Regions from separate parts of the Microbacterium sp. GXS0129 genome, predicted to be linked through region 2. Evidence: predicted binding sites of a transcription regulator. Region 2 holds the regulator's gene; the other holds the start of a gene.

The links. Region 2 encodes HspR, which represses chaperone genes until heat shock. Its sites were predicted from a motif close to AAGTTGAGTCNNNNNGACTCAACTT; they were not measured.
Region 1: a site for HspR is predicted at 12,773-12,797, ahead of ACIQJ5_RS13065 (ATP-dependent Clp protease ATP-binding subunit). Genes of this name have one in related genera too.

Annotation. Positions count from the first base shown of each region.
Region 1 is NZ_JBIZVZ010000004.1:132,995-149,103, reverse strand. Features, by position in the region: gene ACIQJ5_RS13120 (exodeoxyribonuclease III) at 1-4, shown strand, start outside; gene ACIQJ5_RS13115 (VOC family protein) at 42-461, opposite strand; gene ACIQJ5_RS13110 (sensor histidine kinase) at 597-1,862, shown strand; gene ACIQJ5_RS13105 (response regulator) at 1,859-2,539, shown strand; gene ACIQJ5_RS13100 (hypothetical protein) at 2,568-3,143, shown strand; gene ACIQJ5_RS13095 (NADPH-dependent FMN reductase) at 3,206-3,775, opposite strand; gene ACIQJ5_RS13090 (ABC transporter ATP-binding protein) at 3,993-4,877, shown strand; gene ACIQJ5_RS13085 (ABC transporter permease) at 4,874-5,974, shown strand; gene ACIQJ5_RS13080 (glycoside hydrolase family 15 protein) at 6,028-7,800, opposite strand; gene ACIQJ5_RS13075 (glucose-6-phosphate dehydrogenase) at 7,858-9,222, shown strand; gene ACIQJ5_RS13070 (hypothetical protein) at 9,224-10,399, opposite strand; gene ACIQJ5_RS13065 (ATP-dependent Clp protease ATP-binding subunit) at 10,530-12,734, opposite strand; gene ACIQJ5_RS13060 (choice-of-anchor A family protein) at 12,964-14,835, shown strand; gene ACIQJ5_RS13055 (hypothetical protein) at 14,960-15,766, shown strand; gene ACIQJ5_RS13050 (protealysin inhibitor emfourin) at 16,029-16,109, opposite strand, start outside.
Region 2 is NZ_JBIZVZ010000006.1:84,265-100,373, reverse strand. Features, by position in the region: gene ACIQJ5_RS16375 (beta-galactosidase family protein) at 1-434, shown strand, start outside; gene ACIQJ5_RS16370 (GPP34 family phosphoprotein) at 649-1,392, shown strand; gene ACIQJ5_RS16365 (hypothetical protein) at 1,425-1,595, opposite strand; gene ACIQJ5_RS16360 (MalY/PatB family protein) at 2,085-3,251, shown strand; gene ACIQJ5_RS16355 (hypothetical protein) at 3,402-4,247, shown strand; gene ACIQJ5_RS16350 (hypothetical protein) at 4,834-5,310, opposite strand; gene ACIQJ5_RS16345 (MarR family winged helix-turn-helix transcriptional regulator) at 5,383-5,736, shown strand; gene ACIQJ5_RS16340 (MFS transporter) at 5,847-7,244, shown strand; gene ACIQJ5_RS16335 (hypothetical protein) at 8,345-8,905, shown strand; gene dnaK (molecular chaperone DnaK) at 9,102-10,970, shown strand; gene ACIQJ5_RS16325 (nucleotide exchange factor GrpE) at 10,975-11,553, shown strand; gene ACIQJ5_RS16320 (DnaJ C-terminal domain-containing protein) at 11,570-12,538, shown strand; gene ACIQJ5_RS16315 (heat shock protein transcriptional repressor HspR) at 12,580-13,032, shown strand; gene ACIQJ5_RS16310 (FAD-dependent oxidoreductase) at 13,358-14,752, shown strand; gene ACIQJ5_RS16305 (Pr6Pr family membrane protein) at 14,756-15,400, opposite strand; gene ACIQJ5_RS16300 (MFS transporter) at 15,591-16,109, opposite strand, start outside.

The DNA of each region.
Region 1 (16,109 bases), on a different contig from region 2:
CTGAATGAATGAGGGCCGCCCGACCGGGCGGCCCTCATTCGTCATGCCATGTCGGGAGGGCCCGATTCTGCCGTCGCCGGATCCATCCACAGGAACTCCAGGATGTTGCCGTCCGGGTCCGCAATGGCACGCGAGTACATGAACCCGAGGTCCTGGGGGTTACGCGGCTCGGATCCGCCCGCGGCGAGACCCGCAGCCGCGACCGCGTCCACGTCACCACGGGATTCGCGGCTCAGGGCGATCAGCACCTGCGTGCTCTGTGTGGCATCCGCGACGGGCAGCGTGGTGAAGGTCGAGAAATACTCACGGGTGAGGACCATGAAGAAGATGTTCTCGTCCCAGACGACGCTCGCCGCGTTCTCGTCGGTGAACAGCGGATTGATCTCGCATCCGAGCGCCGTGTAGAACGCCTTGCTGCGCTCCAGGTCATTCGATGCGAGGTTGACGAAGATCTGCGTCATGCTGATCCTTCCTTGTCGGTTCGCGGGGAGCGAGGGCTTCGAGGGTCATCGTGCCACGGGGCGCCGACATCGGAAAGGTGCATCTCCCCCGCGCGACGGATTCGCGGCGCAGCTCGTCCCCGCTACGGTGGACGGATGAACACCCCGCAGCGCCCGGCGGCGACCCCGCAGGAGTTGCGGATGGACATCTGGCTGGCGGGTGTGATCTTCGTCAGCGCGGTGATCAGCGCAGCCCTCACGTCCGTCTCCGGGGTGTTCGGCGCCGAGGCGGACCGCTTGCCGTGGGCCCTTGTCATCGCGGTGGCCATCTCGCTCCCGCTGGCCTTCCGCCGGCGGTTCCCGGTGAGCGTGATGGTGGTCGTGTGCACGGCGTACTTCCTTGCGGTCACGTTCAAGATCCCTGAGATCTACGCCGGAAACGTGTCGATGTTCATCAGCATCTACACCGTCGGCGCCTGGGTGAACGATCGCCGTCGCGCATTCATCGCGCGAGTTCTCATGATCGTGGCGATGTTCGTGTGGCTGCTCATCACCATGTTCATCGCCGCCACGGATCCCGACCCGCAGATCGATGAGTCGCTCTCCCGCGCCGGCGTCTTCAGCCCGTTTGTGGCGTACATGCTGATTCAGCTGCTCATCAACGCCGGCTTCTACGGCGGAGCGTATTACCTCGGCGACCGCGCTTTTCGCAGCGCTCTGGAGCGCGAGGCGCTGGGTCAGCGTCAGCGTGAGCTGGAGCACGAGCGCGAGGTCACCGCGGCCCAGGCGGTCGCGCTCGACCGCGTGAACATCGCACGCGAGCTGCACGATGTCGTGGCGCATCACGTGTCGGCGATGGGCGTGCAGGCCGGTGCGGCCCGCGCCGTCATGTCGGTGAACCCCGAAGCAGCCGGCGAGGCCCTCCGCGGGATCGAGGCCTCGGCCCGCAGCGCGATCGACGAACTGCACGGTCTCCTGGAGACGCTGCGTACTCCCGGCGATGCCGGTGCACCCGCGGATGTCGCACCCTCGACGCTGCGCGTCGAGCGGATCCCGGATCTGGTTGCCCGTGCCGTCGAGGTCGGCATGCCCACCCGCTTCACGGAGGTGGGATCCCCGCGGGATCTGCCGGACACCACCCACGCGAACCTGTTTCGCATCGCCCAGGAGGCCCTCACCAATGCCCGCCGTCACGGCGGACCACACGCGGAGGCGGACGTGCGGCTGCGGTGGGACGCTGAGGCGGTCGAGCTGGAAGTGGCCAACTCCGGACGAGACGCGCGCGCTTCCCGGGCAGGCCTCGGCCAGCTCGGCATGCGCGAGCGCGCGAGCGCCTCGGGCGGAACCATCGAAATCGGGCCACGGCCACGCGGCGGATTCCTCGTGCGCGTCCGTGTTCCCCTGACCCCGGGAGCCGCATGATCCGCGTCCTGCTCGTCGACGACCACGCCGTGATGCGATCGGGATTCCGGATGATCCTGGAGGCCGGAGGCGATGTGTCCGTCGTCGGCGAGGCCGCGACCGGCCTGGAGGCCGTGCAGCAGGTGTCCGCGCTGCACCCGGACGTGATCTGCATGGACGTGCAGATGCCGGATATGGACGGCCTGGAGGCGACCAGACGTATCGTGGCGGATCCGGCGGTGGCATCGGCGGTGCTCATCGTGACGACCTTCGACCGTGATGACTATCTGTTCGCCGCCCTCGAAGCCGGAGCCAGCGGGTTCCTCCTGAAGAACGCCGGCGCAGACGAGCTGGTCTCTGCGGTTCGCGTCGTCGCCGCCGGCGATGCGCTGCTCGCGCCCGAGGTCACCCGGCGTGTGATCGCCCGCTTCGCCGCGTCGAGTCCGGCCCCGTCACCGGTACCCGCGCTGGAGGGCACGCCGCTCGTGACGGCTGCCGGCGTCGCGATCGAACTGACCGAACGCGAGCGTGAGGTGCTGCGGCTGCTTGCCCAGGCCAGCAGCAACGCGGAGATCGCCGCGGAGCTCTTCATCGGCGAAGCGACCGTGAAGACGCACGTCTCGAACCTGCTCGCCAAGCTCGGGGTCCGCGACCGCGTCGCCGCAGTCGTGTTCGCGCATCGCAACGGCCTGGCCTGAACGCATCGACATCGACCTGAGGAGAAGGATGACATCCCCATCGCCTGAACTCGCAGCCCTGCTCGCGGATGCCGAGCGCATCCCATCCTTCGTGCTCGACTGGACCGGGGAGGATGAGCCGGGCGACATCGCGCGCTTCGCGCAGCAGCGCGCCACAGTCCTGGGCCTGGCGGAGTTCGTCTGGGCACCGGCCCAGCAGGAGGCCGCCACGGCCACGGCGGCTCGGGGCGATGCCGTCCCCCGACTGCTGGTGGCGGTGAACGAGGCGCTCGGCACGGTCGGGGGCGCACTGAGTCAGGTCGAGACCGGAGCAGATCACTACGAGCTGCTCGTCACTCGTCTGACCGACGCCGAAGCACTCCGCGCACTCACCGTCGACGGCCAGCGCATCGTGCCGGTGGCCCCGGCCGCCGATGCGCCGGTTCGAGAACGTCTCGTGACGGTTGTGTGCCCGACATGCGGCGCGATGAATATGTGGCAGCTTCCCGTGCCCGGCCCCGACATGGACGACGGCGACACGTGCAGCTCCTGCGACCGGGCCTTCTTCACGCCCGACGGTGATGCCCTCGACGGCGTCACCGTGGAGGTGGACGAGCTCACCTGAGCCGACATGGACGAAGGCCCCGGGCGGCGCTGTGCGCTGCCCGGGGCCTTCGTCGCGACGGATCAGGCGTTCGCGAGCTCCGCGGCCGGAACATAGCGGGCGATGAGGCGCTCGAAGGCTTCGAGGTAGGACACCAGGAATGCGGCGGTGTTCTCGTCGGCGATCTCGCCGTTGTCGCCGAACAGGCCGGGGGTCGACTGCACGTACCCCTCGGGCTGACCGAGCGTGGGCGCATCGAAGTGGTTGAGGATCGCCTTCAGGTGCTGCTGCGCGGCCGCAGTGGAGATGTTGCCGCCCGAGGTGCCGATGATGGCGGTGGGCTTGCCGGCGAAGGACCCCTGGCCCCACGGGCGAGCGGCCCAGTCCAGGGCGTTCTTCAGCACACCCGGGATCGAGCGCGAGTACTCCGGCGTGATGATGATGACGCCGTCGACATCGGCGATGGCCTGCTTGAAGGCGAGCGCCTCGGCGGGGTAGTTCGCGTCGTGGTCGGGCGAGTAGAAGCCCAGCTCGGCGATCGGGATCTCCACCAGTTCGGTACCCTCGGGCGCGATGGCGGCCAGCGCCTTGCCCAGCTTGCGGTTGATGGACGTGCTCGAGATGGACCCGACGATGTAGCCGATGGTGCTCATGTTCTTCTTTCGTGTGTGGGGAGCTTCCTGCTGCCACCGAGCACAACATCACCGCGTTTCGCGTCTATTCCCTATACATGCGAATGAATATTCTTCGGGCGTGTCGTGGTCGCCCACCCTGAGGCGGAGCTCCCCCGGCGGCAATATCCCCCCGTGGGGGGAGGTCGCCCGCGCAGCACGTTCATAGCGTGGAAGCACCGAAGAGAAAGGGCACGAGATGCTGCATCTGGAAGGACTGGTCAAGACCTATGGCGACCGGCGCGTGCTGGACGACGTGGGATTCGACGTGGCGCAAGGGCGGCTCACCGGTTTCGTCGGCGGCAACGGTGCGGGCAAGACCACGACCATGCGCATCGCGCTGGGCGTGCTGAGCGCCGACGCCGGCACCGTGACCCTGAACGACGCACCCATCACCGGCGACGACCGTCGCCGCTTCGGGTACATGCCGGAAGAGCGCGGCCTGTACCCGAAGATGAAGGTGCTGGAACAGATCGTCTACCTCGCCCGTCTTCACGGCTTCAGCCGTACCGAGGCAGCCCAGCGCGCGGAAGCGCTGCTCACCGAGCTCGGTCTCGGCGAGCGCCTGAACGACAAGATCGAGACGCTCTCGCTCGGCAACCAGCAGCGTGCGCAGATCGCGGCGGCGCTGGTCCACGAGCCCGAGGTGCTGATCCTCGACGAGCCGTTCTCGGGCCTGGACCCGATGGCGGTCGAGGTGGTCGCCCGCGTGTTGCAGAGCCGGGCGGCCGCAGGCGCCGCCGTGCTCTTCTCCTCGCACCAGCTCGACGTCGTCGAGCGCCTGTGCGATGACCTCGTCATCATCGCCGCCGGTCGTGTCCGCGCCCGCGGCACCCGTGATCAGCTGCGCGACGAGTTCTCCGAGCCGCGGTACGAACTCGTCACCTCCGGCGACATCGGCTGGCTCCGCGATGAGCCCGGCGTCACGGTCGTCGAGTTCGACGGCGGGTACGCCCGCTTCGACGTCGACGACGACGCGGCAGCGCACCGTGTGCTGCGCCACGCCGTCGAGCGCGGCGACGTCACCGCATTCACCCCCCAGCGGCCCACGCTGGCCGAGATATTCACGGAGGTCGTCAAGTGAGCACCCCAACCCCCGCCCGCGCTGTCAGCCCGCTGCAGGGCATCGGTCTCGTCGCCGAGCGGGAGATCATGTCCAAGCTGCAGAGCCGGGCCTTCGTCATCTCCACCCTCGTGCTGTTCGCCCTGGCTCTCGTCGCCGTCGTTGCGGGCGGTCTCACGGCCAAGCAGAGCTCCGACACCCCGGTTGCCGTCACCAGCGACGCCGCATCGTTCGTCGCCAACGTCCCCGGGCTCGACATCACCGAGGTCACCGATCGAGCCGCCGCCGAGCGCGCGGTCACGGATGAGAGCGTCGATGCGGCGGTCGTCGCCGATGCAGCCAGCCCCACCGGCTTCACCGTCATCGCGAAGACGTCCGCGCCCGACAGCCTCGTCATGCAGCTCGCCGCCGTTCCCACGGTGACGCTGCTGGAGCCGGACACCACCAACCCGGCGCTGCGCTACATCGTCTCGTTCGGATTCGGTCTGCTCTTCCTGCTCGCCGCCTCGACGTTCGGCGGCACGATCGCCTCGTCGGTGGTCGAGGAGAAGCAGACGCGCATCGTGGAGATCCTCATCTCGACGGTCTCGACTCGTACGCTGCTGGCGGGCAAGGTCCTCGGCAACACGGTGCTCGCGATCGTCCAGATCGTCGGAATGGTGGCCATCGCCGTCGTCGGCCTCATCGTCACCGGGCAGACCGATGTGCTGACGCTGCTGGGATCGGCGATGGTGTGGTTCGCGATCTTCTTCCTGTTCGGCTTCATCCTGCTGGCAGCCCTGTTCGCCGCGGCGGCATCGCTCGTGTCGCGCCAGGAGGACCTCGGATCCACGATCACACCGGTGACGATGCTCGTGATGGCGCCGTACTTCCTGGTCATCATGTTCAACGACAACCCACTGGTGATGACGATCATGAGCTACGTGCCGTTCTCCGCTCCGGTGGGCATGCCGATGCGGCTCTTCCTCGGCGAAGCGCAGTGGTGGGAGCCGCTGCTGTCGCTGCTCATCCTCGTCGTCTCCTGCGTCCTGGCCATCCTCGTCGGGGCACGGATCTACGATCACTCGATCCTGCGCATGGGCGGGCGCGTGAAGCTCGCGGAGGCTCTCAAGGGCTGACCTCCTGACCTGACATGACTGTGGCTCCGTCTCTCGGCGGAGCCACAGTCATGTCAGGCGATGCCGTCTCCTGCGAGCGCGTCGGCGGCACGCACGAGCGCGAGGTGGGAGAACGCCTGCGGAACGTTGCCCGCCTGCCGGCCCGCGCTCACGTCGTACTCTTCGCTGAGGAGCCCGAGGTCGTTCGTGAGGGCGCACAGCCGGTCCATCAGCTCGACCGCGTCGTCGCGACGGCCGGTGCGCGCGTACTGTTCCACAAGCCAGAACGAACACGCCAGGAACGGGTTCTCCGGCTCGTCGATGCCGTCCACCCCGGTTGCGGCACGGTACCGCATCAGAAGGCCGTCGCGCATGAGGTCTCGCTCGATGCGCGTGACGGTGGCGAGCATGCGCGGATCGTCCGGCGCGCAGAACCCGATCTGCGGCAGTACGAGCAGCGAGGCATCGACCTCGTCGGTCCCGAAGTACTGCGTGAAATGTCCGTCGGCAGACACGCCCCGGGTGTCGATGTCGATGCGAACCTCGTCGCGCAGTCGCTCCCAGATCTCGAGATCGCCATCGAGTCCGAACTCCCGCACCGCGCGCACACCGCGATCCAGCGCGGCCCAGATCATGGCGCGGGAGTGGGTGAAACGGTGCGGTTCGCCGCGGATCTCCCACAGTCCCTGGTCGGGCCGGTCGACGGTCTCCACCACACGACCGATCAACGCCCGCTGCAGCGACCAGGAGGAACCCTCCTCGGCGAGACCGGCGCGGCGCGCGTCATCCAACGCGACGATCACCTCTCCGATCACATCGGCCTGGAACTGGTCCACCGCGCCGTTGCCTACGCGCACCGGACCCGAGCCCTGGTAGCCGGGAAGCGTGGTCAGCTCGCGCTCGGGAAGATACCGCTCGCCCGCGATGCCGTACATGATCTGAACGTCGGCCGGATCGCCCGCGATGGCGCGGAGCAACCAGGACCGCCAGTGCCGCGCTGCGGTCAGGTGGTGGTGCCGGATCAGCGACATCAGGGTGAGAGACGCGTCCCGCAGCCAGACGTACCGGTAGTCCCAGTTGCGGGTGCCGCCGAACTGCTCGGGAAGGGAGGTGGTGGCCGCGGCGACGATACCGCCCGTGTCGCGATGCGTGAGAGCCCGCAGCACCAGCAGCGAACGCTTCACCTCGTCTCGATACGGACCTTCGCGGTGCAGGTCGGTGGACCAGCGCTGCCACCAGGTTCGAGTGCGACGCAGCAGCGCATCCACCTCGGGCATCTCCGGGTGCGGTTCGAACGACGGGTACCAGGTGAGCACGAGATCACGGACCTCGCCCTCCGCGATGGTGAAGCCGCCCACGTGACTGTTGTCCTCGGCCGTGAGCGCCACGCCTCGCAGCAGCATGGCATCAGGACCGGCGATTGCGGCGATCGCCGCGGGGCCGGCGTCTCGGTGCTGGCGCACCCAGGGAAGCGCGGCGGCGTAGTCGAAGCGGAAGCGAACCGTGGTCGCCATCTGCACCGATCCGCGGATCCCGCGCACGCGGCGGATGATGTGGGTGTGCGGTCCATCGATCGGCATGAGGTCCGTGACCTCCACGACGCCGGTGCCGGTGGTCCACCGCGTGATCAGCGTGAAGTCTTCCGACTCGTACTGGCGCTGAGCTTCGCCACCGTCGGCCGGGCTCAGTCGCCAGTGTCCGTGCTCCTCGTCACCCAGCAACGCCCCGAACACGCTCGGCGCGTCGAAGCGGGGCGGACAGAACCAGTCGATGCTGCCGTCTCGTGACACCAGGGCACCGGTGCGTGCATCGCTGATGAGGGCGTAGTCCTCGATTGCTGCCGACATGCCCCTGATTGTGCTCCCCCCTGCCTGGAAGCCCCATCCGAGTCATAGGGTGTGGGTGTGACCAACGAAAGCACGCTCGTGATCCTGGGGGCGACGGGTGATCTCACATCGCGTCTGCTTCTGCCCGCTCTCGCACAGCTGCTGGAGCGCCAGCAGGATCTGCGCATCCGGCTCGTGGGAGTGGGGCGCGAGGACTGGGACGAGTCGACATGGGTGACGCTGGTGCGCCGCACGTTCGAGGAGAACGCGGGCGCCGGGTGCCTGCGTTCGCTCACCTCGATCGAGTACCGGCAGGCCGACATCACCGCCTCTTCGGACATGTCGAGTCTGCTCGGCGAGCTGACCGGATCGATCGCGCTGTACTTCGCGGTGCCGCCGGCAGTCGCCGCGGCCTCGTGCGAGGCCCTGCGCTCCGTCGATCTGCCTCCGGGCATCATGCTCGCGTTGGAGAAGCCGTTCGGCACGAACGCCGCGAGCGCGGAGTCGCTGAACGAGCTGGTCGCGACGCTCGTCCCGGAGAACCAGATCTTCCGGGTGGATCACTTCCTCGGCCGATCCACCCTCCTCAACCTCCTCGGGGTGCGCTTCACCAACCGCGTGTTCGAGCCACTCTGGAACGCTGAGCACATCTCCCACGTCACGATCTCGTACGATGAGCAGCTGGGACTGGAGAGCCGGGCCGGCTACTACGACCACGCGGGTGCGCTCGTCGACATGATTCAGAGCCACCTGCTGCAGGTGCTGGCATTCGTTGCGATGGAACCGCCCGCAACGCTCAATGAGCGCGATCTGCGCGATGCGACAGGCGCCACGCTCCGCGCCACGCGGGTCTGGCGCGACGATCCCTCATCGTTCACGCACCGCGCCCGCTACACCGCGGGGTCGGTGGACGGTCGCGAACTTCCGAGCTACGTGGACGAGGACGGAGTGGATCCCGCCAACCAGGCGGAGACGCTGGCGCAGGCCACGTTCGGCGTGGACAACGCACGGTGGGAGGGTGTCCCCTTCACACTGCGCTCCGGCAAGGCGATGTCGCATCCGCGCCGGGAGGTGGTGGTGCATTTCAAGCCCGTGCGCCATGTCCCGGATGGTTTCACAGGAAAGGCCGAGGGCGCGGTCCTGCGGTTCAACCTGAACCCGGATCAGATGTCGCTGGAGATCAACGTCAACGGTGGCGAGGATCCGTTCGCGCTGCACCGAGCCGCGCTCGACGCCGATCTGGCGGGCGGAAACGCCAAGGCCTACGCTGAGGTGCTCTCGGAGCTGTTGCAGGGCGATCCCGCTCTGTCGGTCCGGGGCGATGCCGCGGTGCAGTGCTGGCGGATCATTGAGCCGATTCAGAAGGCATGGAAAGACGGCGTGGTGCCCCTGCAGGAGTACCCGGCGGGCGTCACCGACACGGTGACCTGGCCGGCACACTGACCTACTCCAGGATGAGATTCGCCACCACGTCTGCGGTGGTGCCGCCGAACATCAGCGCGAACTGACGCCCGGAGTCCGGTTCCGCACGCACCATGACGCCGATCCCATCCGATGCTGCGGTCAGGAACTCGTAACTGCGCCCGTCCGTACCGGAGACCCAGACGCTCTGCACACCGTCGGTCGACCCGGCGGAGAGCACCCGGATCAGCGCCTCCGTGGCCGCTCGTGCGTCTTCGTCGGAGATCTCGCCGTAGATGCCGGTGAGGGAAGTGGCCCAGAGCTCGCCGTTTTCATCCCCGAGGAAGGTCGAGCCGAGATCCATCCAGGTGCTTCCGGGGGCGACGGTGAAGTCGGCGCCCTCCGGGAGTGCGGACGCCACGTCGAGGGGAACGCGATCACCCGTCGGCTCGTGGGCCGGCGCCGTGGCGTCGGGTGTCGGCGCCGGGGGCTCGGGTGTCGGAGTGGAGGAAGGCGGGGCGGCGGACGGTGACGCGGCCGGCGTTCCCCTCTCCGGCGCGGGCGTACCCGAGGATGTAGTGCCGGGCTGCGCGGCACTGTTCCAGAGGATCTGCGCCTGGTTTCCGAGCCAGATCGAGAACATCACGATCAGCGTGATGACCACGGCGACCACGACCACGCCGATACCCAGCCAGAGCGCGGTGCGACGGCGCGGCGCGGCTGGTGCTGGAACAGGCGCATGCGGGTAGCTCGGTGGCGACGTCTGCCCCGGGGCGTGCGAGGGCGGAGTGTCCGGCAGCGATCCCGGAAGCGGAGGTGCTCCGACCTGCGGCGAAGGCGCCTGCGGGTATCCCGGCTGTGGTGCCCCGACATTCAGCGGTGGTGCCCCGTACACCGCCGCGACACCAGGCGGTCCGGCCGGTGCCGTCGGATACGACGAGGTCTCTGCTGGAAGCGGCACCGTCGGTGCGGTCTCCGACGCGGCGCCGCCTTGCCACAGCGGATTCGGACGGGCGCCCCAGCTGTGCGGAACGCCTGTCTGCCAGGCCTCGTTGGGACGCGCGTTCCAGGTTTCCGGTGCACCGGTCTGCCACGCGTGGTTGGGACGTTGCTCCCACTCGCGCGCGGGCTCAGCCTGCCACCCCGCAGCCTGGTGGGGCTGCTCGGCAGGCGCCCCGGTGGAGTCCGGCCCGGGCTCTCGCGTCGCCTCGTCGCCCATGCTCGCTCCTCGTCGCGCGGATTCTCGTCCTCACATGATGCCTGCCCGGACGTCTCCGCGGAATCCACCGGACGCGGCGAAGGCCCGCCCGGATGCGCCCGGGCGGGCCTTCGCTCTGCTCAGCAGTGTGTCACTCAATGATCTCCGCGTCGACCACATCGTCATCTTCGCTCACGGGAGGCACCGGCGCCGCAGCCGTGCTGGTCAGGGCGAGCCCCTGTCCATCGGCGGCGACATCGACCGTGACCATCGACCCGTCGCGCACGTTGCCCGAGAGGATGCCCTTGGCGAGGCGGTCCTGGATCTCCTTCTGCATCAGGCGACGCAGCGGACGGGCGCCGAACAGCGGGTCGTATCCGCGTTCGGCCAGCCAGGCGCGCGCATCCGGCGTCACCGCGAGGGTGAGCCGGCGATCCGCCAGCCGCTTCTGCAGTGCATCCACCGCCAGTTCCACGATCTGTGCGAGGTCGTCCTCGGTGAGGGCGTGGAACATCACCACGTCGTCGAGACGGTTCAGGAACTCGGGGCGGAACGCGTGCCGCAGTGCGTCCATCACCCCAGCGCGCTTGACCTCGTCGGACAGCGTCGGATCGATGAGGAGCTGCGATCCGAGGTTGGATGTCAGGATCAGGATGACATTGCGGAAGTCGACGGTGCGGCCCTGGCCATCCGTGAGCCGGCCGTCGTCCATCACCTGGAGCAGCACGTCGAACACCTCGGGGTGCGCCTTCTCGACCTCGTCGAGCAGCACCACCGAGTACGGACGACGCCGCACTGCCTCGGTCAACTGACCGCCCTGCTCGTAGCCGACGTAGCCGGGAGGCGCACCGACCAGACGCGAGACGGAGTGCTTCTCGCCGTACTCGGACATGTCGATGCGCACCATCGCCTGCTCGTCGTCGAAGAGGAACTCGGCGAGTGCCTTCGCGAGCTCCGTCTTGCCGACGCCCGTGGGCCCGAGGAACAGGAACGAACCGGTGGGCCGGTTCGGGTCGCTGATTCCGGCACGCGACCGACGCACGGCGTCAGCCACGGCGGCCACGGCCTCCTTCTGGCCGATGATCCGCTTGCCGAGCTCGGCCTCGAGACGGACGAGCTTCTCCCCCTCGCCCTGCATCAGGCGTCCGACGGGGATGCCGGTCCAGGCCGAGATGACATCGGCGATGTTCTCGTCGGTCACCTGGTCCCCGACCATGCGCTCCTCGCTGTTCTCCGCCTTCTCCGCTTCGCCGAGCTCGCGCTCGAGCGCCGGGATGTCGGCGTAGAGCAGCCGCGATGCCCGCTCCAGGTTGCCCTCACGCTGGGCACGCTCAGCTTCCGAGCGCGCTGCATCGAGCCTCGTCTTGAGGTCACCCACGCGGTTCAGGGTCGCACGTTCCTGGTCCCAGCGCTGCTGCAGGTCACGCAGGCGCGACTCCTGCTGCTCGAGGTCCTCACGGAGCTTCTTGAGCCGGGCCCGCGATGCCTCATCCTTCTCCTTCTTGAGGGCGAGCTCCTCGAGCTTCAGCCGGTCCACGTGACGACGCAGCTCATCGATCTCCAGTGGAGCGGAGTCGATCTCCATGCGCAGGCGTGACGCGGCTTCATCGATCAGGTCGATCGCCTTGTCGGGCAACTGACGCGAAGGGATGTAGCGGTGGGACAACGACGCAGCGGCGATCAGCGCGCTGTCGGCGATGGCCACCTTGTGGTGCGCCTCGTAGCGCTCCTTCAACCCGCGGAGGATGGCGATCGTGTCCTCGACCGTCGGTTCGCCCACGTAGACCTGCTGGAATCGACGCTCGAGCGCCGCGTCCTTCTCGATGAACTCGCGGTACTCGTTGAGCGTTGTCGCACCGATGAGCCGCAGCTCGCCACGGGCGAGCATCGGCTTGAGCATGTTGCTCGCTGCGACGGAGCCTTCCCCGCCACCGGCACCCATCAGCACATGCAGTTCGTCGATGAAGGTGATGATCTCACCGTCGGATTCCGTGATCTCTTTCAGGACGTTCTTCAGGCGCTCCTCGAACTGGCCGCGGTACATCGCACCCGCCACCAGTGCCGACATGTCCAGCGAGATCAGCCTCTTGCCCTTGAGGCTCTCCGCCACGTCGCCGGCGATGATGCGCTGGGCGAGCCCTTCCACCACCGCCGTCTTTCCGACGCCCGGTTCTCCGATGAGCACCGGGTTGTTCTTGGTGCGGCGGGTGAGCACCTGGCTGACCCGCCGGATCTCCGAGTCTCGTCCGATGACCGGATCGAGTTTGCCCTGGCGAGCTCGTTCGGTCAGATCAATGCCGAACTGCTCGAGGGCGCTCTGCTGGTCCTCCTGACCGGGGTTCTGTGTTGCGTTCATCTGTCTCCTTGAAGTCTCTGCGCAACCCATCTCTTACAAAGTTGAGTCGCTATGGCTCAACTTTACCACCGCCGCCTCCATCCCGCTAGAGCTTCCTCGACGGAGGCATGTCGTTGATGAACCTCCCAGCAGGGTCCGTTAATGTATTTGTTTGGATCGGTTACAAACCCCGACTTTTGTGACGGATCCTCCCCCCGATATCCCCGTCCCCCACAGAAAGCAGGCTTCTGTGCGTTTCCGCAATGCAATTGCGGGCGCATCGGCGCTGCTCGTGGTTGCGGCCGGCACCATCGTGCCCGCAGCCATGGCATCTGCCACGCCCCGTATCTCCCCCGCCGCCGCGTCCACCGGCGAATGTGTCCCCTCCGCAGGCCTCGGCGCCCCCGGTGGCGGCGTCGAAGCGAAGCCCGTCGACAGGAACGTCAGCGTCTTCGTGGGCGGCGATTTCCACATGAAGGCCGGCGTCGAGATGGAAGGCCAGCTGGTTGTGGCCGGCGATGCCACCTTCGACAAGAACTACCTCCTCGGTGCGGTGGGGGTCGGTTCGGGCCTCTCCCCCGTTGCCGGAACGAGCGGGCTGCGTGTCGGCGGCGATCTGCAGCTCGCCGCGAATGTGACGATGGCCACCTGGGCAGCGAACGGCAGCGCCAGCGCTCCCCTCGACGCGACCGTCGGCGGCTCGATCACCGGTGCGGGCAAGCTCGACGCGAGCGGCGGCTCGGTGACGACCGGCCTCGGCAAGGACGCCGCCCTCGGCGACCCCTACGCCGCTTGGTCTGCCACCAACCCCGCGGCGCTCCAGACGTATGCGGATCGCATCACCACTGCAGCCGACACGGAGTACGTCACCGGTCTGAAGAACGACTGGTACCTCACCCTTCGCGGGGACGGCACGCACAAGCGTCACGTCTTCGAGGTGGACGCCGCCGAGGTCAACAAGAACAGCTTCTCGGTGAAGTACGAGAACATCCCGGTGGATGACATCGTCATCATCCGCGTGACCGGCAGCGGCCCGATCAAGCTCGGCGTCGACAACCAGTTCGGCGGAGCAGACGGCAACACGATGCTCGACATCTCCGGTGCCGAGTACGGCGCGCGCGCGTCGCACACGATGTGGATCTTCCCCGACTCCACCGACATCACCATCGCCGGCGGCCAGCCGGCTGGTTCCATGCTCGTGCTGAACCCGGCCTCCACCCTCACCAACAAGGCGAACGGCATCAACGGCCGGCTCTGGGCTGCAGGCAACGTGGTGCAGGACCTGGGCACGGGCAGCGAGTTCCACGCGTTCCCGTTCCTCGGCGACGACGAGTTCACCTGCGAGCCCCCGACCGACCCGACCACGCCGGAAGTTCCGACGACGATCGACTCCCTCGCGGACATCGCGATCCAGGCCGCGAAGTGCACCACCGACGGCACCGTCGTCGACCCCACGGTCACACTCCCGGCGAACACCGCCGACGTGACCTACACCCTCACGGGTAACGTCACGGCCGGAAGCACCGTCACGGTCACCGCGACCACGACCGGTGACACGATCTTCGCCGACACCATCACCGGCTGGATCATCTCCGACGATCGCAAGACCGCCACCCAGACGATCAAGCTTGCCGCGATCGACTGCACGAAGCCGATTGAGCCGACCACGCCCGTCGAGCCGACGACTCCGGTTGAGCCGACCACGCCCGTCGAACCGACCACGCCCGTCGAGCCGACGACTCCGGTTGAGCCGACCACGCCCGTCGAACCGACCACCCCGGTTGAGCCGACGACTCCGGTCGAACCGACCACCCCGGTCGAACCGACCACCCCGGTCGAACCGACCACCCCGGTCGAACCGACCACCCCGGTCGAACCGACCACCCCGGTCGAACCGACCACCCCGGTCGAACCGACCACCCCGGTCGAACCGACCACCCCGGTCGAACCGACCACCCCCGTCGAGCCGACCACCCCGGGAATCCCCGCCGTTCCGGAAGCAGGCGGAGCACTGCCGGCAACCGGCGCACCGGACATGGGCCTCTGGACGGTTCTCGGATCGCTCGTGTTCGCGGCAGGAGCAGTTCTGCTCGCGACGCGACGGATCCGCGCTCAGCGCTGATCGCAGAATGACGAGTTGAGGGGTGGGCACCTTGGTGCCCACCCCTCAACTCATGCACCGGACATGGGTGTGCCGACGACATCGACCGGGATAGGGTCGATTGCGTCAGCTCGGAGGAGGCATCATGTCCACACCATCACAGCCCGATGACCAGGCCACGAACGCCGGTGCAGCAGCATCCTGGCCGAACGCGCCGCAGCACGACCAGCATTCCTCCGCACCAGAGCATGCGGCACCTCACGCGGCGCAGCAGGGGAATTCACCCGCCGCTGCCTCTCCGCAGTGGCCAGGCCACCCCGGGGCGACGCAGCCTTCGGCGCCTTCGCCGCAGTATGGCTCTGCCCAGCAGTACGGCTCCGCACCACAGCAGCATGACCCTGCCCAGCAGTACGGCTCCGCCCAGCAGTACAGCTCCGCACCACAGCAGCATGACCCTGCCCAGCAGTACGGCTCCGCCCAGCAGTACAGCTCCGCACCACAGCAGTACGGCTCCGCGCAGCAGTACGGCTCCGCCCAGCAGTACGGCTCTGCGCCACAGCAGCACTATGGGGCGATGGATGCGTCGGGGACTGCACCGGCCGCCGCAGCGGATCCGGTGAAGAGGCGAGCAACCGTCGGGATCATCCTCGGTGCCAGCACGGTCGTCCTGGGCCTGGTGCTGTGCGTCCTCCAGACGGTCCTGCTGCGCGTGCTCATCCAGAACGGGAACTATGAGGCGTACGGCGTCGTCACCGCCGCGATCAGCTGGCTCAGCGTCCTGGCGATGGGGGCTTTGGGAGTGATCGCTCTCATCCTCGGTCTCAGCGCCGCCAAGAGTGGACAGCACCAGGTGCGCTCAGGAATCGCGATCGGTGTCGGAGCGCTGGCCTCCGCCGGAGCCGTCATCACATTGATCGAGTTCCTGCTCAACTTCGCACTGGCAGGGTTCTGATCCTTCCCCGGATCAACGTCTGATCCGAGCCCGGATCTACACCTGAACTGGCTCAGCCGTCGATCAAGGTCTGCCCCGGCCACGGCCTTGCCGGCCACCGGGTCAACGGCTGACCCGCAGGCGGCCACGGCTGCCCAGGCGCCCGTCAACGTCTGCCCACGCCCCAATTAACGGCTACCCAGCCCCCGATCAACGGCTGATCCCGTCCTCGATCACCATCCGAGTGAGGACGGGATCACCCACTCCGCGGCCTCGCTCCGAATCAGGTGGATGCGGGCCGCGGAGAACCGGCGGCCCTAACAGCGTCCACGAGTTCCCGCCACGGTCCCGACAGGTTGGCGTC
Region 2 (16,109 bases):
TCACGATCGTGGTGGAAGCCCTGGGGCGCATCAACTACGGCTACCGGCTGGGTGAGCACAAGGGAATCACGGGTGTGCGTCTGGAGCGGCGACTGGTCCACGGCTGGTCGCACACACTGCTTCCCGAGACCGTGTGGGAGGCACCCGTGGCACCGGGCTCGGATGGCGTGGCCGTCGCGGAGGTGCACGTGACGGACGTGGCCGACGCGTGGCTCGCGCTTGCCGAGGGCGGCGCCGGGTGGGTGTGGCTCAACGGATTCCTGCTCGGTCGCTATGACCGCGTTGGGCCCCAGATCACGCTTTATGCTCCCGCTCCGCTGTGGCGTGAGGGGCCAAACGAGGTGCGTGTGGTGGACTTCGTGTCGCTGCCGGCTCGGGTCGAGCTGCGCGAGCGCCCCGACTTCGGTGAGGCCGAGGAGTTCATCGGGTACTGAACCGGCGCGCTTGGGGGAGCGCGTCCCGGTGTCGTGAACTGATGAGCATGAACCGAATCCATGAGCGGTCCGCGGCATGCGTCATGGATTGATCGCCTGATCATGCGCTCGCGACGCGGGGTGCGGCATCGGAACGGCCGTCCAGCCCGGTGGACGACCAAGATCAGCCGCTCGGGGGATCCGCCGGGCGGGTGCCTCCGCCTATGGTCGGATCATGGACGAGACGATGCGCACGCAGCCCTGGCTGGTGGTCGAGGATCTGCTGCTCCTCCTGCTGGATGATCAGCGGGGGACGCTGTCGGTCGGTGTTGACCCCGGGCTGGCCATGGGTGGCGCGCTGCTCATGGATCTGGCACGGGCCGGCCTTGTGGAACTCTCGCCGCGTGCCGGGCTGCTGTCCTCACCGACGGTGACCGCGGTACCCGATGCGCACACCAGCGATCCGCTCCTGCGCGCGGGCGCGGGAGTCGTCGCGGCGAAGCCACGCAACGCCATGGTCATGGTGCGCACCCTCGCCAAGGTCGACGGCGAATCCACGCGCGACCTGGTGGCCGCACGGCTGGTCGAGCGCGGCGTGCTGGAACGGCGCGGAGGACGAGTCCTGGGTCTCTTCCCCCGCACCGAGTGGCCCACAGCAGACGCCGCCCACGAGGCGGCGCTGCGCGCCGGCCTCCGCGAGGTGCTGATCCTCGATCGGGATCCCAGCCCGCACGAGGCGGCTGTCATCTCGATCCTGCAGGCGCTGAACCAGCTGCGGGTGGTCGCGAAGGACGAGGCTCGTACGCTGCGCGACGTGACCAAGCGCGCGAAGGCCATCCGTGAGGCGAACCTCGCCTCGGACGCTGTGGAGGCCACCCTCCAGGCAGCCATGCAGGCGGCCGAAGCAGCCACCATCGCCGCGGTTTCCGCCGCGGTGTCGGCCGCCGTGGTCGCCACCGCCGGCGGGTCGGCGGGCTGAGCCGCCGACCCGGCGGCAGGCCTTCACGTCGTCTACCTGTCGAGGGCAGCTCCGTCGGAAGCATCGCGGAGCCGGCGGTTGGCGACCCTGGTGAGCGCCAGCATGAGCCGCATGGCAACGATCAGGGCTGCTACGGCGGCGAGGATCAGGATCACGACGAGCACGAGGATGAGCATCGGCAGAGCTACGGCGTTTCCCAGCATGTCGCTCCTCTCAGGGACAGGGACAGGGGCTCGGCGACAGGGACTTGGCGACAGGCTCTCCGCGTTCTGCGCCGACAACAAGACATGTCCGCAGGAGGCGCAGAAGTTCCACGCGTCGATGGCTTCGATGCGTGGATCCACGGGGTGGACGGCTCGAACGGTTGACCGACGTCGAACCCCTCTCGCGCGGGGGCTCCCCGCACGATCGCGCACAGGTGAAACTCAGTGAGTGATCGCCCTCCGCGGGGATCCGGCCCGCGGGAGGCGAGTCGGACCCGGTCGGCGAGGTCTGCTCGGTGTCGTGGATCTTCAGCTGGATCCGCGGGCCATGACGCCGATCCGGCCTGCCCTGCGGGGGGCGATGGGTACCGACCCCGCTGGATTGCCGGCACCTCTCCCTGAGGCGGTGCGGTTTCCACCTCGGCGTGCCCGACCACTTCGTCGCGGGTGGTCGGTGCCGCGGCATCGCGGACGGAGGAGAATCGAGGGGTGAGCACTGCGACCTCCGAATTCGACAGCATCGATCTCGACTCCCTCCGCTCCGTCGGAGGCCTGAAGTGGACGCGATTCCCCGACACCATCGGGATGTTCGTGGCCGAGATGGACTTCGGCACGGCGCCCGCGGTCCGCGACGCGATGCATCGCGCCATCGACGACGGGCTGCTGGGCTACCTGCCGCCGACGCTGGTGAGCCGGCTGGGGGAGGCCACGGCCGCCTGGCAGCGGGATCGGTACGGCTGGGACGTCCCGGCCGGCCGCGTTCGTCCGGTGGGTGACGTCCTCACCGCGCTGCGCATTGTGATCGAGCAGTTCTCGGCCGCCGGCTCGAAGATCGTCCTGCCGACGCCCGCCTACATGCCGTTCCTCACCATTCCGCCGTCGATGGGCCGCGAGATCGTGGAGGTGCCGATGCTGGTGGAGGACGGGCGGTACAGCCTGGACCTCGATGGCATCGAGGCCGCCTTCGCCGACGGTGCCGGGCTGCTCATCCTGTGCAATCCGTACAACCCGGTGGGTCGTGTCTTCGACCGCGAGGAGCTGGAAGCGGTCGCGAGCATCGTCGAGCGTCACGGCGGTCGCGTGTTCTCCGACGAGATCCACGCGCCGCTCGTCTACGCAGGCGCCGCTCACATCCCGTACGCCTCGCTCTCCGCAGCGACAGCCGCCCACACCGTGACCGCCACATCGCCCTCCAAAGCCTGGAACATGCCGGGTGTGAAGTGCGCGCAGGTGATCCTCTCCAACGACGCCGATGCCGAGGTCTGGGCCGCTGCGTTTGGCGAGGGCGCGCCGGGCGCATCCACGATCGGCGTGGTGGCGAACATCGCGGCCTACGAAGAGGGCGGTTCCTGGCTGGATGAGGTGACCGCCTATCTCGATGAGAATCGGCGCACCCTCGGTGAGGATCTCGCGGAGCAGATCCCCGGCATCCGCTACACGATGCCGGAGGGGACCTACATCGCCTGGCTCGACTGTCGTGATCTGCCCATCGAGGGATCGGTCGCCGCGTTCTTCCGTGAGCACGCAGGGGTCGCACTCACCGACGGCATCGACTGCGGTGGTCCGGGCGAGGGCTTCGTCCGCATGATCTTCGCCACGCCGCGTCCCATCCTCCGCGAGGCCGTGCGCCGCATGGCCGCAGCGCTCGCGGCCTGACGAACACGACGGCGGTGCATCCTTTCGGGATGCGCCGCCGTCGTGTTCGTCGATCGTGCGTCGTCATGTCTGTCGACTGCTTCGGAGGGACGGGCCGAGGTGGTCCGGGCCGCCGATGTCGAGGCCTTCCGTGAATCAGAAGTCCGGGCGGTGACGTCCCGCCTCGCCGTGGTGTCCGGCCCCGCGGTGATGACGGTGTCCGCCCCGGTGCCCGCCGGGGAAGCCGCCGTGCCTGGTGAGGGAGTCGCCGTGCGCGCCGTGCGTGTCGGGGACGTCGCCGTGTCCGCACCGGCCGGGGACGTCGCCGTGTTCGAATGCGTCGCGGGGACCGTTGTGTCCGTGTCGGCTGGGGAAGCCGCTGCGTCCGTGTCCGTCGTGGGGACCCTTGTGTCGGTGCCGGCTGGGGAAGCCGTCGTGTTCGTATGCGTCGCGGGAACCGCGGTGTCCGTGTCGGCTGGGGAAGCCGGCGTGTCCGTGTCCGTCGTGGGGACCCTTGTGTCCGTGTCGGCTGGGGAGGCCGTCGTGTCGGCCGGGAAGCCCGTCGTGTTCATGCCGACCGGGGAAGCCGTCGTGTCCGTATGCGTCGCGGGAGCGGCGGTGTCCGTGTCGGCTGGGGAAGCCGGCGTGTCCGTGTCGGCCGGGAAGCCCGTCGTGTTCATGCCGACCGGAAAGGCCGGCGTGTCCATGTCCGTCGCGGAAGCCGCCGTGGTGAGGACGGCCGCGGTATCCCTGGCTGTCGGCGTCATCGGCCCGATGACCGCAGCCCCCGCCTTCGTGGAACTCGGCGTGGGCGCCGAGGCCGACGTGTGCACCGTGCATGCCGCGCTCGCCAAACCCGCGGCGGCCGAAGCCGTGTCGAGATCCGCCCTCCCGCAGCTGCTGCATCAGGCGGCGACGGCGACGCACCTCGCGCAGCCGGTCCGTGCCACCGAGCTCCTCCACGATTGCGGAGAGTCCGTCGGTGACGGCGGTCAGCTGCTCCGGGGTGAGCGCTGATTCGATGTGGGCACGCGATTCGGTCAGCCGGTCGTCGATGCGGGCCAGTGCCCGGGCGCCCTCCACTGTGATGGTGGGGTATCCGTCCGCGAGGGTGACCCACCCGCGCATCAGCAGATGACGGAGGCGGAATCCGCCGAGGCGTGCGCGAGCGTGGGGGCCGCGGCGGTGGTTTCCGCGCGGGTGCCGCCCGTGGCGGGGATCATCGTTCGTCGGATCCACGCCCGCAGGCTGTGCGTCCGGGAGGATGTCGCCGGCGGCGGTCTCCGGCCCGTCGGCGCTCGTGGTGTCCTGCAGCGAGGAATCCGGGGATGAGGGGTCGTCTCCGGTCTGCGTTTGCGTGCTGCCGCGGTGGGCGAGCCGGTGCAGCAGGCGCAGGTCGTGGCGACGGATCCCCTCCGAGGCGAGGATGTTAGTGCGCTCCGCGCGAACCAGCTGGTCGGCGGCGCGGATGAGGAACGCGAGCGATCGCTCGCGGAGCAGTGTGTCGTTCGGGGTGTTCATGAGGAAGTCCTTTCGGGAGCCGAAGCTCGGATGTATGTCATCTGACAAGTGAATGTAGTGTGACATGCATTCGGAAAGCTTGTCAAGTGACATATATGCTTCTGTCATGACCGACGAGCAGCCCACCGACCCCGTCGAGGCGATCGTCGCCGCGCTCGGCCGTATCCGGGGGCGGCGCGGACCCCGGCCGGGAGGCCCGGGCTCGCACGGGTTCGGGCGCGGTGATTCCCACGGCCACGGCGATTCCCACGGCCACGGCGATTCGCACGGCCACGGTGGTTCCCACGGGCATGGCGACTCGCATGTCCACGATGGTTCGCAGAGCCACAGCGATTCGCATGTCCGCGATGGTTCGCGCGGTGGCCCTCGTCCCGAGGGGGCGTATGGTCGCGACGGCGTGCACCGGCACGACGACGCGCATGGCGCCGGTGAGGCACACGGCGCTGGCGAGGCGCACGGCGGTCACGATGGGCATGGCGGTCACGAGGGGCATGGCGGTCACGATGGGCGCGGCGGTGACGATGTGCGCGGCGATGGCGCCCGTGGTCGGCGTGGGCATCGGGGCGGGCCCGAATGGGGGCCTTTTGCGGGTAGGGGCGCGGACCCGCGTGCCGCCGAATGGATGTCCGCGATGGGCGGGCGACTCGGCGGTCCCGCGCGTTTTCGCCTGCTGGAGGTGCTCGCAGCGGCACCCGCTTCGCTGACCGTGTCCGAGATCGCCGAAGCCGTGGGCGTGGATCAGCCGCGCGCATCGCGTCTGGTGCAGCAGTCGGTGCAGCTCGGCCTCGTTCAGCGCGAAGCGGATCCCGATGACGCTCGACGCACGCGTGTGGCGCTCACCGAGACGGGGCGCGCGATGGCCGGGGGCATGCGCGGACACCGGCATGACACCGTCCGCACAGCTCTTGCCGCGCTCACCCCGGAGGAGCAGACGGAGTTCATTCGCCTGCTCGGCAAGTTCGCCGCCGCCTGGCCCCGCGACTGATTCGCCTTCATCGCGCGCACATCGCTCGAATTCCACGGGAATGGGGTCCATTCGCGCGCAACGAACGGGGTGTTCACCGCCGCGACCCCCGTGGCCACTAAGGTGAGCGCATGACCGGCGAGACTCCCCACACGCCCCCGGCAACGGTCGACACCGATGCGTTGCCGGCGCTGGCGCTCGATCAGAACCTTGATCGCACCATCCCGCGCAAGCAGGTGTGGTCGTGGGCGATCTACGACTGGGCGACGCAGCCGTTCAACAGCGTGATCCTCACGTTCGTGTTCACCGCGCTGTATCTGGTGAGCGACACTTTCCTCGATCCGTCGATCGCCGCACTGCCGGATGGGGATGAAGCGAAGGACGCGGCGCTCGCAGCGCTCAGCAGCCAGCTCGGACTCGGCACCACCGCAGCGGGCATCCTGCTGGCCATCCTCGCGCCCGTGCTCGCCCAGCGCGCCGATGCCGCGGGCCGCCGCAAGCGCTGGCTGATCATCTACACCACGCTGCTGATCGCGACGATGGCCGGGATGTTCTTCGTGGAGGGGTCGCCGAACTACTTCCTGCTGGGTGTCACTCTGGTCTCGGCAGGGACGTTGTTCAGCGAGCTCGCAGGCGTCAATTACAACGCGATGCTCACGCAGGTGTCGACCCCGCGGACGGTGGGGCGCGTGAGCGGACTCGGATGGGGCCTCGGCTACGTGGGCGGCATCGTCGCTCTCGTCATCGTGGTGCTGTGCAACAGCTTCGACTGGTTCGGCCTGTCCACCGACAATGGGCTGCCGTATCGGATCATCGCCGTCGGGTGCGCGGTGTGGGCTGTGGTGTTCTCGATCCCGCTCCTGCTCAACGTGCCGGAGACCGCGCGCCAGAGTGTCCCGCGACGCAACTTCTTCCTCAGTTACGTGGACCTCTGGCGCCACATCCGCTCGATCTTCCGTGACTCGCGTCCCACCTTCTGGTTCCTGGTGGCCAGTGCCGTGTACCGCGATGGGCTCAGCGGCGTCTTCACCTTCGGCGCCGTGATCGCGGCGCGGGTGTTCGGTTTCTCTGCCAATGAGGTGATCATCTTCGGAATCGCGGCGAACCTCGTCGCCGGCGTCGGGACGATCATCGCCGGGCGTCTCGACGACCGCTTCGGCCCGCGACCGGTGATCATCGGAGCGCTCACAGCACTATGCGTGGCGGGTCTCGCGGTCTTCCTGCTGCATGATGCCGGTCAGACGGTGTTCTGGATCTGCGGCATGGTGCTCTCCGCGCTCGTGGGCCCGGTCCAGTCGGCGTCGCGTTCGCTGCTCGCCCGGGTCACTCCGGCCGGCCGGGAGGGTGAGGTCTTCGGCCTCTACGCCACGACCGGACGGGTCGCGAGCTTCCTGGCATCGGGCCTGTGGACGATCCTGGTCGCCGCGATGGGGGCGATCTACTGGGGCATCCTCGGCATCATCATCGTGATCGCCGCCGGTCTCGTACTGATGCTGTTCGTGCGCATCCCCGCCCTCGAGCGCCGCTGACCCTCACCGCCGCCGCGCGCCCTGTCGTCAACGGAGGTGATCGGCTTCGCGTTCAAACGGTGCCGGGCGACGGCCCGTTTCGTGGCGGCACGCCTGGCCGCTCGCGCTGACCGTCCTGGCTCCGGGTCGGCCTGTCCTGTCGGTGGCTGATCGGAGCGCGTGGATGTGACGTGGGTGCCGTGAAAGGAGGGGATTTGCGCGAGTGTAGGGCGGTGCGCCGGGGGATTGTCCTGGTTTGGTGACATCGTCCTTGTTTCGTGACAGCGCGTTGGGTGGGCGTGCGCCATGGAGTGCTGCGGTCCGGCGTGGTCTGTCGTTTCGGTGGCTGATCGGAGCGCGTGGATGTGACGTGGGTGTCGTGAAAGGAGGGGATTTGCGCGAGTGTAGGGCGGCGCGCCGGGGGATGGCCCTCGTTTGTCGACATCGTCCTTGTTTGGCGACTGCACTCCGCGGCCGCAAGTGTTGAGCGGGGTGGGCGCGTTTGCCTGGGGTATCGGCGGCTCAGTCGCGTGATTTGAGGTGTCGTGAAAGGAGGGGATTTGCGCCAATGTAGGGCGGCGCGCCGCGGGATGGTCCTTGTTTGGCGACAATGTCCTCGTTTCGCGACAGCGCGTGAGGCGCGCCTGGCCCCGCCGTCCCGCCTCGTCGTCGCCCGCCTCACCACCTCACCACCGCAGCCCCGCCTCGCCCCGCCGCCTCGCCCCGCAGCCCGCCTCGCCCCCCTGCCGCGCCGCGCCTCGCCTCGCTGCCGCCCCACCGCTGTCCCGCCCCCTGCCGCGCCGCGCCTCGCTGCCACCCAGCCGCCGCCCCGCACCACCGCCGCGCCCCGCAGCCCGCCCCGCCCCACTGCCGCGCCGCGCCGCGACTCGCAGCCTCGGCCTGCCGCAGCGCCTCGCCTCGGCCGGCTGCCGCGCCTCGCCTCGCCGTCCCGGCTCACCGCCGCCGCATCGCTGCCGCCGCCCCGCACCACCGCCGCGCCCCGCAGCCCGCCCCGCCCCACCGCCGCCCGCGCCGCCGCCGCGCGCCACCGCCGCGCCCCGATACCCCTCATCCGCGACTCCAAGCCACCGCATCCGACGCGGACCTGCGACGATGACGGGATGAGCAGCGAGCGGGGACGACAGCACAGGCGGGCGATGCGGGAGGGGGTGCGATCACGCGATGTCGAGCGGGAGCTGCCGCCGGGGACCGTGCCGTACTTCCGGGAGCGGCTGTACGCCACCTTCACGGGCCTCGCGATCGTGCGCGTCGTGGAGTCCGGGACCCACCTCGAGGCGCGGCACGCCTTCCTTGCGCTGCTGATGGGCGTGATCGGCATCGTCGTGGCGGGCACGCTGTCCGAGTACATCGCGCACCTCATCGTCCATCGCACCGTCGCGCGGGGGAGCGAACTACGCATCATGATCCGCGCGGGTCTGGGCGCGCTGTGGACGGTGGCCGCCCCGATCGCGCTGATCGGCGCCGCGTGGCTCGGGTGGATGGATCTGCACCTAGCACTACGCATCTCTTCGTGGATCTACATCGTGACGCTGGCGGGAATCGGCTGGCTCGCAGTGCGGCGTTCCACGCTGACGGTGCTGGCGAAGATCATCGTGCTGGCCGGGCTCGTGGCGGCGGGATTCGGCGTGGTCGCCCTGCAGCAACTGGCGAAATCGGTCTGACCCTGAATGTTCACCCGAAGTTGAGTCGCTGCGACTCAACTTCGACTTGACACGAAAACTGCTCCTGTTCTAAGGTTGAGTCATCGGGGCTCAAGTCCTGATTCCGCGCAAGCGGACCACAGATTTCGGCTGCGGCCCAGCACGGGCGAGCCACCGCTGGAGGATCGGGAAATCCCCTGGCACGAAAGGAAAACACATGGCACGTGCAGTAGGCATCGACCTCGGTACGACCAACTCGGTCGTCTCCGTTCTCGAGGGTGGCGAGCCCAAGGTCATCGCCAACGCTGAAGGATTCCGCACCACCCCCTCGGTGGTCGCCTTCACCAAGGACGGAGAGGTGCTCGTCGGCGAGACCGCCAAGCGCCAGGCCGTCACCAACGTGGATCGCACCATCGCGTCCGTGAAGCGCCACATGGGCACTTCGTGGAAGACGCAGTCGATCGACGGCAAGGAGTACACGCCGCAGGAGATCTCGGCGCGTATCCTCGGCAAGCTGAAGCATGACGCTGAGGAGTACCTCGGCGACAGCGTCACCGACGCCGTCATCACGGTCCCCGCATACTTCAACGACGCCGAGCGTCAGGCCACGAAGGACGCCGGTGAGATCGCCGGCCTCAACGTGCTGCGCATCATCAACGAGCCCACGGCCGCGGCGCTCGCCTACGGTCTGGACAAGGGCAAGGAGGACGAGCTGATCCTCGTCTTCGACCTCGGTGGCGGAACGTTCGACGTCTCGCTGCTCGAGGTGGGCAAGGACGACGACTTCTCCACCATCCAGGTGCGCGCCACCGCCGGTGACAACCGCCTCGGTGGTGACGACTGGGACCAGCGCATCGTCGACTGGCTGATCACGCAGTTCAAGCAGTCCACCGGTGTGGACGTGGCGAACGACAAGATCGCCCTGCAGCGTCTCAAGGAGGCTGCGGAGCAGGCGAAGAAGGAGCTCTCCAGCTCCATGTCGACCACCATCTCGCTGCCCTACCTCTCGCTCACCGAGAACGGCCCGGCGAACCTGCAGGAGACGCTGACCCGCGCGAAGTTCGAGGACCTCACCAAGGACCTCCTCGAACGCACCAAGAAGCCGTTCGCAGACGTCATCCGCGAGGCCGGCATCAAGGTCAGCGACATCGACCACGTGGTCCTCGTCGGTGGATCCACCCGTATGCCGGCTGTTGCCGAGCTCGTCAAGGGTGAGATCGGCAAGGACGCCAACAAGGGCGTCAACCCGGACGAGGTCGTCGCCGTCGGTGCCGCCATCCAGGCCGGTGTGCTGAAGGGCGAGCGCAAGGACGTGCTGCTGATCGACGTCACCCCGCTGAGCCTCGGCATCGAGACCAAGGGTGGCATGATGACCAAGCTCATCGAGCGCAACACGGCCATCCCCACCAAGCGCAGCGAGACCTTCACCACGGCAGACGACAACCAGCCGTCGGTCGCGATCCAGGTGTTCCAGGGTGAGCGCGAGTTCACCCGCGACAACAAGCCGCTCGGCACGTTCGAGCTGCAGGGCATCGCACCCGCCCCCCGCGGCATCCCGCAGATCGAGGTCACCTTCGACATCGACGCGAACGGCATCGTGCACGTGTCCGCCAAGGACAAGGGCACCGGCAAGGAGCAGTCGATGACCATCACGGGCGGCTCGTCGCTTCCCAAGGAGGACATCGACCGGATGGTCCGCGAGGCCGAGGAGCACGCCGCCGAGGACAAGAAGCGCCGCGAGGCCGCCGAGGTCCGCAACCAGGCTGAGACTCTCGCGTACTCCGTCGAGAAGCTCATCAAGGAGAACGACGACAAGCTCCCCGCTGACGTCAAGGAGTCGGTCCAGGCCGACGTGGACGCGGTGAAGACCGCGCTCGCCGGTGAGGACGACGACGCCGTGAAGACGGCGTTCGAGACCCTGAGCCAGAGCCAGGGCAAGCTGGGTGAGGCGCTGTACGCCTCCGCCCAGGCTGCCGGCGGCGAGGGTGACCCGACGGTGACCGACCCGGGCAACGGCGATGTGCCGAACCCCGAGGAGGACGTCATCGACGCCGAGGTCGTGGACGACGAGGACGAGAAGAAGTAAAGACATGACGGACGACAAGGACTTCGAGAACAACGAAGCCCCGTCCGGCGAGCAGGGGTCGGAGGCTCACGCCTCCGACCCCGCTTCGCAGGACGAGGAACTCACGATCGACGACATCCTGGGTGCTGCCCAGACCGACGACGCGGCCGCGGCCGACGTGATGGACGTCGAGTCGATCCACCTGAACGACCTCAAGCGCATCACGGCGGAGTACGCCAACTACCGTCGTCGCACGGAGGAGCAGCGTCAGATCGAGAAGCAGCGCACCACGGGTGACGTGGTCAAGAGCCTGCTTCCGGTGCTGGACGACATCGATCGTGCGGAGAAGCACGGCGACCTCGCCGAGGGCAGCGCCTTCGCCGTGATCGCCGAGAAGATCCGTGGCATCGTGTCGCGTCAGGGCGTGGAGTCGTACGGCGCGGTCGGCGACGTCTTCGACCCGCAGCAGCACGAGGCCATCTTCCAGCAGCCGGTTCCGGGCGCCACCGAGTCCACCATCCTCGACGTGGTCGAGGTGGGCTACCGCCTGGGAGACGTGGAACTGCGTCCCGCGAAGGTGGTCGTCTCGGTCCCGGCCGAGTAGGCCGGAAAGGGGACGCATGGCAAGCAACGACTGGTTCGAGAAGGACTTCTACAAGACGCTCGGCGTGTCCAAGGACGTGTCCGAGGCCGACCTGAAGAAGACCTACCGGAAGCTGGCGCGCAAGTACCACCCGGACTCGAACCCCGGGGACACCGCGGCAGAAGCGAAGTTCAAGGAGATCAGCGAGGCGTACACGGTGCTGAGCGACAAGGCTCAGCGCGAGGAGTACGACCAGATCCGGGCCATGGGCTCGGGGGCTCGTTTCCAGGCTCCCGGTGGCGGAAGCTCCGCAGCCGGGGGTGGCTTCGAGGACGTGTTCTCGATGTTCAACCGCGGCGGTCGGGGCCAGCAGCAGGCGGACTTCGACGACATCTTCTCGATGTTCAACCGCGGCGGTGGTGGCTTCGGCGGACAGGCCGGCTTCCGGCAGGGGCCGCAGAAGGGCGCCGACGTCACGGCGCGCACCACACTCGATTTCGCCACCGCGGTGAAGGGCGAGACCATCACCCTCCAGGGTGAGGACGGCAAGCCGTTCAAGGTGAAGATCCCGGCGGGCGTGCAGGACGGACAGAAGATCCGCCTGCGCGGTCGCGGACGCCCCTCGACCTCGGGTGGCGAGAACGGCGACATCGTGGTGTCCGTCACGGTGCGCAAGCACCCGGTGTTCACCCGCGATGGGCTGAACCTGCGGGTCACCGTCCCGGTGACCTTCACGGAAGCGGCCCTCGGTGCCACCATCGAGGTACCCACGCTCGGCGGCGATCCGGTGAAGCTGAAGGTGGCCGCCGGCACACCCTCCGGCCGCGTGCTGCGGGTGAAGGGTCGTGGCGTGCAGTCCTCGAAGGGCACCGGCGACCTGCTGGCCGAGGTGCAGATCGTGGTGCCTTCGCACCTCGATGCCGCCGCCAAGGAGGCGCTGGAGAAGTTCGCCGAGGCCGAGCCCAAGGAGAATCCGCGAGCGGACCTGCTCGCAAAAGCGCGCTGAAGTGCGCGATGACGAAGCACGACGCCGGGAACGGGGGTGACATGAATCAGGACCAGATGGACGAGGATGCGCCGATCTTCGCGATCGCCGCGGCTGCGGAGCTGGCCGGCATGCACCCCCAGACCCTGCGCCAGTACGACCGCATGGGGTTGGTCGTCCCCGGACGCACGCGCGGCGGCTCGCGCCGGTACTCGGTCACCAACATCCGTCAGCTCCGCGAGGTGGCGCAGATGTCCGCCGAAGGCATGAGCCTGCCCGCCATCGCGCGCATCCTCGAGCTGGAGCAGTCGGTGCGGGCGCTGCGCCGCCAGGTGTCGCAGCTGCAGGCCCAGGCGCAGGCGGACGCGGAGACCCGACCCGGTGCGCGTGTGTTCGCCGCGGGCACCACCGGCTCGGTGATCACCCTGCGCGCCGGCCGACGAGTCCGCCGCGCGACCGAGGTCATGATCTGGCGCCCGCCGCACCTGCGCGAGAGCCACCTCGACGAAGACTGAACACGCGCACGTGGTCCGGTGAGGACGGTGCGGTGTCTGCGGCCGCTACGGACCGAGCGCGGCGCCAGATGAGGACGCCGTCGCGAGATGAGGGCCGAATCCGGGTTTCGGCGTGCCCCGCTGATAAGCCCTCCGCTCACGACAGCTCCGCCGTCGCGGCGTGTCAGACGCCTCATCGACGTCCGGGCTCAGGAAGTCACGCCGCCCGTTCTGACGGAGATGCCATCGGGACCCACTGCCGCGCGGGCGTCTCGGGGGATAAGAACAGCCCCGACGGCGTCGTCGCTCCCCGCGGGCGTGCCCGGACGGGTATCGTTGCGACACGATGAGGATCACGCGGCGTACTCTGCTGGTCAGCGCCGGAGCCGGTGTCCTGGGGGTGCTTCTAGCCTCCTGCACCCCGGAGCCGGCGCCCTCACCCACGCCCGATCCGTCGTCCACGACGCCCGCGCCGGAGCCCACCGCCCCGAGCTCGCTCGAGCCGTCGGCGTTCGTCCGTAGCGCGTGGTCGGAGGATCCGTTCTCCCTCGGCGCGGCCAGCTTCACGCCGGTGGGCGTGCAGCAGAGCGCCCGCACCGCCCTCGCCGCCCCCGTGATCGATCGTCTGTTCTTCGCGGGTGAGGCCACCGATGAGCAGGCACCCGGAACGATGTCCGCCGCCGTGCGGTCGGGTATCAGCGCTGCGGAGGCCCTGCTCGCCGCCTCCGCCAACGGTGACCGCGTCGCCATCGTCGGCGCAGGACTGGCGGGTGCCGCCGCGACCGCCCGTCTCGCCTCCAGCGGACTGGAGCTGACGGTCTTCGAGGCACGGGACCGGGTGGGCGGGCGTGTTCAGTCCCACGTCGACGATGACGAGTGGCCGGTGTCCGCGCAACTGGGTGGATGGCTGGTGGACGATGCCCTCGATGCCGTCATCGACCGGCCCGCGTCGCTCGACCTTCGCACCGCGGTCCTGTCCGGCGCCCTGTGGCGCTCCACCGAGGGCGATGACGTCGAGCCCGTCTCGGCGAAGCCGCTGACGGAGGCGATCACCGCCGCGCAGTCTCGCGTGACGGACGAGTCGCTCACCGAAGCGCTCACCGAAGGCGGGGCGGATCCCGACGACGCGGCTCTGCAGGCGCTGCTGGCCTACCTCTCGACGATGTCGGGCGCCGACGCCGATCAGGCATCGTCCTGGTTCCCGCCGGTGCTGCCGCCCATCGAGCGCACAGCCGTGCTCGGAGACCTCGCCGCGCTGTTCGAGGAGCTCCTCGACGGGGCGAAGGTCAGCGTGTCCTCGCCCGTGAGCCGTATCGCCTACGACGATGACGGTGTGAGCCTCGGCGTGGCCACGGGAGAGTCTCTCTCGTTCGATCGCGTGCTGGTGACGGTTCCCCTGGGCGTGCTGAAGACCGACGGCATCGAGTTCTCCCCCGCGCTGCCGTTCGCGCATCGCGGTGCCATCGCCGACCTCGGTATGGGCCTCATCGAGACCGTGTGGCTGCGCTTCGACGAGCCGGTGATCGAGACGGACGCCTCGCTCTGGCACGTGGTCGGCGGGGACGCCACGATCCGCACCTGGCTCAACCTCGCCCCGGCGACGGGCGAGAACATCCTGGTGGGTCTCGTCGGCGGGGCGGCCGCGGGTGAGTTCGCGAAGCTCGACGACGATGCAGCGAAAGCAGCCGCGCTGGCGTCACTGACGCCGTTCCTCGGGTCTACGCAGTCGCCGGCAGCCTGATCGTCAGACCGCCGCGCGCGGGTGTCCCGGCCGGTGCATCCGGCTGGCGAGCACGATGAGCGTTGCGATCAGCGCGAACATCGCGAGAGCGGCTGCGCACGTGATCAGGAACTCGGCGGGGCCGGAGACCTGACGCGGGTCGAGGAAATAGTACGGATACCAGCCGACGAACGGTCCGCGCCACAGCGTCACGCCGCCCCAGGCCAGCGGGAACGCGAGGGAGATCGGCACGATCCACCAGCTCACACCGCGATGGCCCGGGGTGAGGATCCACGCGAGAGCCGTGCAGGCGGGCAGCCAGAAGTGCAGCACCTGATCCGACCAGGGCACATCCACCCGGATGCCACGGATCCCGGCCTGCCAGACGATGAGCGCGAACGCGATGCCTGCCGTGATGGTCCACGTCAGCACCAGAGAGAGCGCAACGGTGAACCAGCGCGGGTCCGCCGGGCGCCGCAAGGCCAGGACAGCGCCGATGACGAGGACGGCCACCAGGGCGCAGTTGGACTGCACCGTGAGGTAGGCGAAGAAGTTGTCGCCCGCGGTGGTGTGCGAGCTCAGTCCCCAGAACAGGCGGTGCACCAGCGCGGTCAGGCACACGCCTGCGGCGGTCAGACGCAGCACGCCGAAGATCGTCCGTGCCCTCACTGTCCGCCGCCGCTCCTCTCCGCGCTCGTGAAACCCGCCATCCGGTGAGTTTACGGAGTCCGCGTCGACGGGTGGCGGTGCCTCGTCGGGCCGCGGCCGTCTCGGACGCGCCAGGGTCAGCCACGCTCAGCGAGCGGGAGAGGGACCTGCGTGCCGGAAACCGCCCGGCGCGCAGGTCGCTGCCGTGATGTCAGCGCGACTCGACGCGCGCGAGTCGCTTCCACCCGAGGATGACGGTGATGCCCGCGATGAGAGCGGCCCCCACGAACAGGACGGTCACCGGCCAGGTGGCCCCGCCGGCCGACAGCACGAGCCACGCGGCGAATGCCGGAACGGGGCCCGCGATGAGTGCGGCAGTGGGCTCGCGCACGATCACCACGGCGGACAGCCGGTGCGCGGGGTCGAACAGGGCCGTGAGGATGGCGCCCTGCGTCGAGTACATCGTGGCCAGACCCACGGAGATGCCGAGCACCATCGTCGCGATGATGACGAACTCGTTGCCCGTCGCGAACAGGGGGAAGGCGATGGCGCCGAAGACGATGAAGACACCGCAGCCGAACAGCCAGATCTGCCGTCGTCCGAGGCGATCGCCGAGCCAGCCCGCCAGGGGGACGACGGCGATGGCGAGTGTCGAAGACACGAGATTGGCCGCCAGGCCGAACGAGGCGGGCAGGCCCATCGATCCGGTCAGGTAGGAGAGGAGGTAGAC